DNA from 2 places in the Shewanella frigidimarina NCIMB 400 genome. Region 2 is predicted to be linked to the other one. Evidence: predicted binding sites of a transcription regulator. Region 2 holds the regulator's gene; the other holds the start of a gene.
The links. Region 2 encodes sigma-54, which starts transcription at its own class of promoters, with help from an activator protein. Its sites were predicted from a motif close to GTTGGCACGNNNNTNGNNT; they were not measured.
Positions count from the first base shown of each region.

Region 1: the regulator sigma-54 is predicted to act here: its motif matches at 2,135-2,153, upstream of SFRI_RS18175 (TorF family putative porin).

Region 1 is NC_008345.1:4,200,507-4,204,725, reverse strand. Features, by position in the region: gene SFRI_RS18180 (PDC sensor domain-containing protein) at 1-785, shown strand, start outside; gene SFRI_RS21700 (PA3496 family putative envelope integrity protein) at 870-1,046, opposite strand; gene SFRI_RS18175 (TorF family putative porin) at 1,366-2,052, opposite strand; gene SFRI_RS18170 (HU family DNA-binding protein) at 2,447-2,719, opposite strand; gene SFRI_RS18165 (response regulator) at 2,875-3,672, opposite strand; gene SFRI_RS18160 (hypothetical protein) at 3,795-4,193, opposite strand.
Region 2 is NC_008345.1:4,021,094-4,025,312, forward strand. Features, by position in the region: gene lptC (LPS export ABC transporter periplasmic protein LptC) at 1-506, shown strand, start outside; gene lptA (lipopolysaccharide transport periplasmic protein LptA) at 493-1,074, shown strand; gene lptB (LPS export ABC transporter ATP-binding protein) at 1,071-1,802, shown strand; gene SFRI_RS17415 (RNA polymerase factor sigma-54) at 1,945-3,429, shown strand; gene hpf (ribosome hibernation promoting factor) at 3,455-3,742, shown strand; gene ptsN (PTS IIA-like nitrogen regulatory protein PtsN) at 3,745-4,188, shown strand; gene rapZ (RNase adapter RapZ) at 4,185-4,219, shown strand, end outside.

The DNA of each region.
Region 1 (4,219 bases), 180 kb from region 2:
AAGGGATGCAGATTTGTCCTAATATCAGCGTCATTAATCAGCAAGTTAAGCTAATGGCTTGCGGTCATCATGTTGACCGAAGCCAACGACCTTATTTTACTCAATTGACTGCTATCGACACCGTTCATATTACTCGACCCTATTTATCAAACTCTGGTGGTGGGTTGTGCTTGTCGGCATCGCAAATGATTAAATCGGCCTCTGGGCAAGTGGTTATTGTGGTTATTGATGTCAACCTAACACGATTGATCGAGTTTATGATGGGCGACAGTGCTCGGCGTAAAATGTCTCCGTTTTTTAAAAGTATTTATACTGCGATTGTATTGTGTCTGTTTGTGTTGGTGAGCGTACTCATGTGGACCGTGATCCGCGATATTTATGCCTTGTTTAGCCAAATATCTGCGACCCATGATCCGCTACAGCCCTTTGGTATTATCATTTTTCTTACATTGGCATTAGCTATTTTTGATTTGGGTAAAACCATTTTGGAAGAAGAAGTGCTGATGCATAAAGATATCTTCCGTCACAGCTCGACTCGTAGAACGATTACGCGGTTTATTTCGACCATTTTGATTGCGATTTCAATTGAAGCTTTGCTGACGATGTTTAAAGCATCGCTGGGAGAAAAACAATATATTGAGCCTGCCATTTTGATGATGTTAGCGGTCGTGGGGCTATTGGTTGGGTTAGGGATATATGTGTATCTAGGTGCCAAAGCTGAGCTGCTACTCACACAAGCACAAGTTGGTAAGCACACTAGGCGTGTACAAACTAAAAATGAATAGGCAATTAATTAGCGCTTAGTAGTGCCTAAGTTCGCTCGCTTAAAATAGACAGGGATAAACGACATTGGCGTTTATCCCTATTTTTTAGAAAAAGTCGTCGTCACCAATCGCTTTACGTAATTGAGCTTGTTCGAGGAAATCTTCTAATCTGCGTTTTACTTGGCGTTTATGTTGTAATGTTTCGGCGGATTTAACGTTTCTAGGCGTTGTCATCGCGTCCATTTCTGTGTCATCAGGCACTCTTTCACTAAGATTAGCCATAACAAAACCCTCATGTTGAATAAAAGCGTGGTATTAATTCAATGAGCATTTTCTAACTAAAAAAACCTAAATAGGGAAGTAAAATATTTTTCCTCAGTTGGACAGCTATTTTTACCTTTCTCTTTGAGCTTAGCATTAATTGTTTTTCTTGCTAGTAAAACCAACTAGCTGGTGCGTAGAGTGTGCTTGTGATCAAATATTCTGGATGTGCTGAGCGTAGATAATGCTCCGCTTTCAAGCAGGTAAAAAAACGCCACCTTTAATTAGGTGGCGTCGATAACACGAATACAGCAAAGCGCATGTGCGATAGGGTTACTCGTTATAGGCTAAAGCCATATGAGTAACCTAAAACAACTTTAGCATCATTGTCTGGCAAGTCTGTGTCAGAGGCCATAAATGAGACTGTTCCTAGGTCTGTTTCAGCGCTTAAAGTCACGTTGTAGTCTGCATAGGTGTCGCCAAATAAATCTTCAACAACATCGCCTTGTGAATAACCGTAGTGGAATGCAATGCTGAGCTTTTCTGTTAACGGGAAACTGGCATTGGCTTGAATATAGTTCCAATCTGTTTCGTCACTTGCACCAGACACATCAGAGTCAGCGTTGATCACTTGAGAATAACCAACATCTAACCATTTCCATCCAAGCACCAAGGCCACTTCACCAAAATCAATACTGCCACCAGCATCTGGGTAAGCATAATAAAGGTAGCTGATGTCGTAAGTTAGGTCTTCAGTAAAGTTACCGCCATAACCACCATAAAGGTCTAGTTCGTAACTGGTTTCATCACCAAAATCGACATTTGATACCCAAGTACCGGCATAAAATCCAGACTCATGAGCATAGTCAATGCCACCTTGAACGGCTGCTTCATTATTGGTTTGTGTGGTGCCACGCCATAAGTAGTTCGATGTTGCGCCAATATTGCCAGTGACTTCAGCAAGGGCTGAGCCGCTTAGTAATAAGCCTGTTGATAACGCAATTGCTTGATATAGTGATTTTTTCATCTTCATCCCTTAAAGTTTTATTATCACTGAGGCATTTATGTAGCATTAAATGAGCTCAATGTTGGTTTGTCTGAAGATTAATTAGCGAATCGCATGCCAATATTTTTTTACATTTTAAATTAGTAAGTTATGTAGTTCTGGATCATTTTGTTGCATCTTTGTTGCCGCTAAATGATGCAGGAGCGCACTTTTAATGTGCAACAATACATCGGCGTTAGATATTCGCTTATATTGAGTAGATTAGCGTTTTGCTGTGGGATAGTAGGTGGTCTGAGGTGGTCTATATTATTAATTTAACTCGGGCATCTGGATAACAGAATAAGCAAAGCTGAAAAATAACCAATAAAAAACCTCCACAGAGGAGGTTTCTATCAAAAAAAGACTGAGCGTATAATTAATTAACGCTATCTTTTAGTGTTTTACCAGCTTTAAACTTAGGCACAGTAGCTGCAGCAATTTGAATTTCTTTGCCAGTTTGCGGGTTACGGCCAGTACGTGCGGCACGTTGAGTGGTTTCAAAAGAACCAAAACCAACAATAGAAATTTTATCACCATTTTTCATGGCTTCAGTTACCGCTTCTTCGAAAGATTTTAGTGCGCGGCCAGCTTCAGCTTTAGTTAGTTCCGCATTTTCAGCGATTTTTGCAATTAATTCACTTTTGTTCATATTGATATTCTCTGCTTTCCATAGAAGTGTTTTTTAAAACATGAATAACATGCCACAAGCCATGCTGGTTTAAAAGCACTTTATCCCATAAATTCAGTATCTGTAGTGGTTTTACAGCAAAATCAGTACAAATAATGTCTTTTTTCGCTCTGTGGTTATTCTTCTAGCAGTTGGTAAAGAATTTTCTTTACTAACTGTGGTTCGAAAGGTTTATCACATAAGGCGTTAACCCCAGCACTAAATACATTACTTAGGTGGGTATCATTGGCTTCTGACGACACCATTAGAATCGGGATATGTGATTGTTGACTGTGGTTACGGATATATTGCGTTAATGCTAATCCATCTACCGAAGGCATGTTGTAGTCGGTTATCACTAAGTCATACATGTTTTCTTTCATCAGATTGATAGCCTGCTCACCATCAACCGCTTCAGTAATCAGTTGCATCCCTAAGTTGCCAATAGTGCGTTTAATCACATTACGCGCCATTCGGCTATCATCAACCACTAACACCCTGATGTTATGCACGTCAAAGTGGCTTAAATCCAGCTCGTCGTGGCTGAGTAAATCAATGGTTGAATTAAGTGCCGTGGCTAAATGCTCTGCATTAAATGGCTTAGGCAAAATGGCGACAACACCTGATTGCCTAAAGATTTCGAGTTGTTCACGGCGACACTCACTGGAAACCAGCATAAATTGAATATCATTTAATGCGGGGGTACTTTTGATGTACTGCAGTAGTTCTGTGGCTTCACCATCGACAAAATGCAGCGCACTGGCGATTAAGTCAGGTTTATGGCGTTGAATAATTGTTTTGGCTTCAGCGATCGTTGCGGCAGTTTGAATGCTGCTCACTCCTTCTTGCTGAAGACGTGTAATGATAATTTTACGTTGAGTCTCTGAAGGCTCAAGTAATAGGATGGATAATTCACTTGGGGATAAACTAGTCATAATTCACGTTCCACAGATATATTTATTATTATTTTGTTGTTTTAATGTTGCGCGCATGAGCGAATTATACACTAAAAATGGCCTGAGGATGGCAGTCAGACCAGAGTAATAGCATTTTATGCTTACTTTTTAACGAGATAGTTTCTAGTCACGTTAGAGAGTCCAACCCACCATTGAAATACCACCACGCTCAACAGTAACAACCACAGTGGGATCAGTGGAATGTTATAACCTTGAAACACCAGTTTTACGTCATCAGGGGTGATTTGATAAGCAATCACTGCTGTTGTAGTCATCGCTGCAAGTCCGAGGCTTTGTAAGCCTACATAACTTATCAACAGTACTTTTGTCCATGCCGCACGTTTGATTAAGCCAATGAAAACCGGTATTACTCCCAGTGTTAATAAATCATATGCTTGATAAGTTGTCGCGCGCCAAATAGCAATAAGAGTGAGTACAACATACAGTGAGATAAGAAGCATGACTCTAATTGGTATTCGGGGGGCTGCATTTTGGTTCATATTGATCATCTAGCTGGAAAATTTGA
Region 2 (4,219 bases):
ACTGGCAAGCACAAATAAAACGCAGTGAAATGGATGCGGTGCAAATACGCGGTATTGAGCGCCCCGATTTTGTTGCAGATAACCTACGCACGACAGAATTCAATCAACTAGGTTTTGTCGAAAGTCGAGTCAGCGCGGAGCACATGGAGCATTACGCTTCAAGCGACATCACTCACTTTACCAAACCTATCTACCTCATTTTCCCTGAAAATGGTAAAGCACAATGGCAATTAAGTGCAGACCGTGGGCAATTGAATAAAAATACCAGCAAAGTCACATTAGAAAATAATGTTATTATTGATGCCATTGATATAGAAGAACCTCTACAGTCACTGAGTACCCAAGCCATTACGGTGGATTTAACCACTATGATAGGCACCTCACAAGAGATGGTGTACATCAAAGGTAAAGGGTTTATTATTCAAGGTTTAGGCTTGCATGCCGACTTGAATTCGCAAAAATTATCGCTACTTAGCCAGGTAGAAGGAACATATGAGCCACATTAATCGTCTCCACACTCGCGCCAATGTTGTGTTACTAAGTAGCATACTTTGCATATTGAGTTTGCCAGCCACAGCGAAACAAGGTGATCTGAAACAAGAATTGAAAATCGCTTCCGCCAGTCAGTCTGCCGACATTAAGAACAATCAAATTGTTTTTAATGGTCCGGTGACAATTGTCCAAGGCACGATTAATATCAATGCAGATCAGTTACGGGCGTTTACCCCTGAAAACAGCACCAGCAAGAGATTAATTGCTACTGGCACCCCTGCTACATTTTCACAAGAATTAGATGACGGTAAAATTGGTACTGCAAGTGCTAACGAAATTAGCTATGACCTTGCCACCACTACACTCACATTGACTGGCAACGCCAAATTGGATCAATCTGGTAGCCAGGTTACCGGTAATAAAATCAAGTACAACATCAGTGCTCAAGAGCTGATTGCCGAAAGTACTGGTACAGGACAAGATCGGGTAATCACCATCATTCAACCAGAGAATTTCCAAGACGAGTCGGCGCCAAAGCAAAAGCTCCCTAAAATCCCTGTTAACAAGCAGATCAAACCATGACCCAAATTACCTTAACCGCTGAAAATCTAGCAAAAAGCTATAAAGCTCGTCAGGTTGTTAAAGATGTGAGCTTAACGGTTAAAACCGGCCAAATTGTCGGTCTTTTAGGCCCTAATGGTGCAGGTAAAACAACCACCTTTTATATGGTTGTCGGCTTAGTAAAAAGCGATAAAGGTCGGATATTAATTGACGATGACGACCTTACTGCCGATCCAATGCATTTGCGCGCCCGCAAAGGTATAGGTTACTTACCACAAGAAGCCAGTATTTTCCGCAAGCTTACCGTTTACGACAACATAATGGCCGTACTGCAAACTCGCAAAGAGCTCAGTACAGACCAACGTATTGAGCAACTTGAGCATCTACTCGAAGAATTCCACATTACTCACATACGCGACAGCCAAGGCATGTCGTTATCGGGTGGCGAACGTCGTCGAGTTGAAATTGCGCGCGCTTTAGCTGCTAATCCAAAATTTATTTTGCTTGATGAGCCTTTTGCTGGTGTTGATCCTATTTCGGTCATCGACATTAAAAAAATCATCCAACAACTTAAAAATCGGGGTTTAGGGGTATTAATTACCGACCATAACGTACGTGAAACGCTAGACGTTTGTGAGCGGGCCTATATCGTTAGCCAGGGTAATTTAATCGCCGAAGGCACACCTGATGAGATATTAAGTAATCAACAAGTTCGTGCTGTGTACTTAGGTGAACAATTCAAGCTATAGTTACTTTACTGGCCTTTAGTCTAGCTAACTCATTTCATTGAACGATACCTAAACAACGTTAAATGTCATTGATGTATATGGCAATCCATTACAGTTTCGAGATTGTCATTTTTATTGAAAATCATCTAGGGATAAGCGGTAAATGAAAGCGTCACTCCAACTTAAAATGGGTCAACACTTAACCATGACCCCACAATTGCAGCAAGCCATTCGCTTACTGCAATTATCGTCATTGGAGCTACAGCAGGAAATCCAACAAGCATTAGATTCAAATCCATTGCTTGAAATAGAAGATGAGTTTTCTGAAGCAAAAGACTCCTTAAAGGAAAATCGCGACCAAGCGGATACCGACTTTAGTGACAACAGCATTGTTAATGTCGAAAAAGATACTTCCACTGTCGACATTGCAGAATCCATGACCAAAGAAACCATGGATGATTTAGCCATGGATACCACATGGGACGAAGTGTACACAGCCTCACCAATGTCAGGTTCAGGCAGTGCGAGCATGCGCGATGACGACATGCCCTTTCAAGGTGAAACGACCGAAGGTTTGTACGAACATTTAGAATGGCAAAAAAATCTTACCCCATTTTCAGACACTGATCTCGCCATTGCCACCGCCATTATTGATGCCATAGATGAACGCGGTTATTTAACCCAAAGTACCGAAGATATTCTTGAAGCCATGGGTGATGAAAATGTGGAACTTGATGAAGTTGAAGCGGTATTAAAACGCGTTCAACACTTTGACCCTGTTGGTGTTGCTGCACGTGATTTAAGTGAATGTCTATTTATTCAATTAGCACAATTCTCTAACGACACACCACATATCGATAATGCTCGTTTGTTAATTAAAGGCTATTTAGATTTAATTGCTGGCCGTGATTTCAGATTATTGATGCGTAAAACAAAACTAAAAGAAAATGAATTACGTGACGCAATCACTCTAATTCAGACACTCAATCCTCGTCCTGGTTTATTAATTACCCCAATGGATGATGAATACGTTATTCCCGATGTCACTGTATTAAAGAAAAATGGTCGCTGGGTTGTAGAGTTAAACCCAGACAACATGCCTAAAATTGGTGTTAATCAGCAATACGCGGCCATGGCTAGAGGCAGTAAAAACCCGTCGGATAGTCAATTTATTCGAGGCCATCTGCAAGAGGCTAAATGGTTTATTAAAAGTATTGAAAGTCGCAACGATACTTTACTTAAAGTGGCAAATTGCATTGTACAATTTCAGCAAGGCTTTTTTGAATATGGCGAAGAAGCCATGAAGCCTATGGTGCTCAATGATATTGCGGAAGCAGTAGAGATGCACGAATCGACCATTTCACGAGTCACCACACAAAAATATATGCACACCCCACGAGGGTTGTTTGAACTAAAATACTTCTTCTCTAGCCATGTCAGTACTGACGATGGCGGGGAATGCTCATCTACAGCCATTCGTGCTTTTATCAAAAAGCTGGTTGCCGCAGAAAACCAGAAAAAACCACTGAGCGACAGTAAAATGGCTCAGCTTCTGGCAGAACAGGGCATAAACGTTGCGCGTCGTACGATTGCAAAATACCGTGAAGCAATGATGATCCCGCCCTCAAACCAACGTAAGAGTTTATAACCTACTAGGCAATGGAGGATTTTTTATGCAAATAAGTCTGACTGGACATCATGTCGAAATCACAGAATCTTTACGTGAATACGTCCAAGGTAAATTTTCAAAGCTTGAACGGCACTTCGATCAGATCCATAATGTACACGTTGTGCTCAATGTAGAAAAATTACAACAAAAAGCAGAAGCTAAAATCAACGTTAATGGCGCAGAGATTTTCGCAATGTCAGAAAATACTGATATGTATGCTGCAATAGACGCCCTGATCGATAAACTCGACCGTCAGGTAATTAAACACAAAGAGAAGAATACAAAACACTAACGATGGAACTTTGTACCATTCTGCAGCCGGAATGCACTACCTGTGCCACACCGGGCAGTAAGAAAAAAGTACTGGAACTCATCAGCAATTTAGTCGCTGCCCAGTACCCAACCCTGTCTTCGCAAGAGGTTTTTGAAAGCCTGTTAGCGAGAGAGAAAATGGGTAGCACAGGTATAGGAAATGGCATTGCGATACCTCATGGTCGATTAACGACCATCGATCACCCTATCGCGATATTTATTAAATGTGAAGAAGCCATTGCCTTTGATGCAATCGATAAACAGCCCGTGGATCTTTTATTTGCTTTGTTAGTACCTGCCGACCAGTGCCAACAACATTTAGGCACGTTATCAAGCATGGCCCAAAAGTTAAGCGATAAGCAAATATTGAAACAGCTTCGCAAAACTCACGACGCAACAGAACTTTATCAGGTTATTACTGCATGAAACTTGTCATAGTATCGGGACGTTCGGGCTC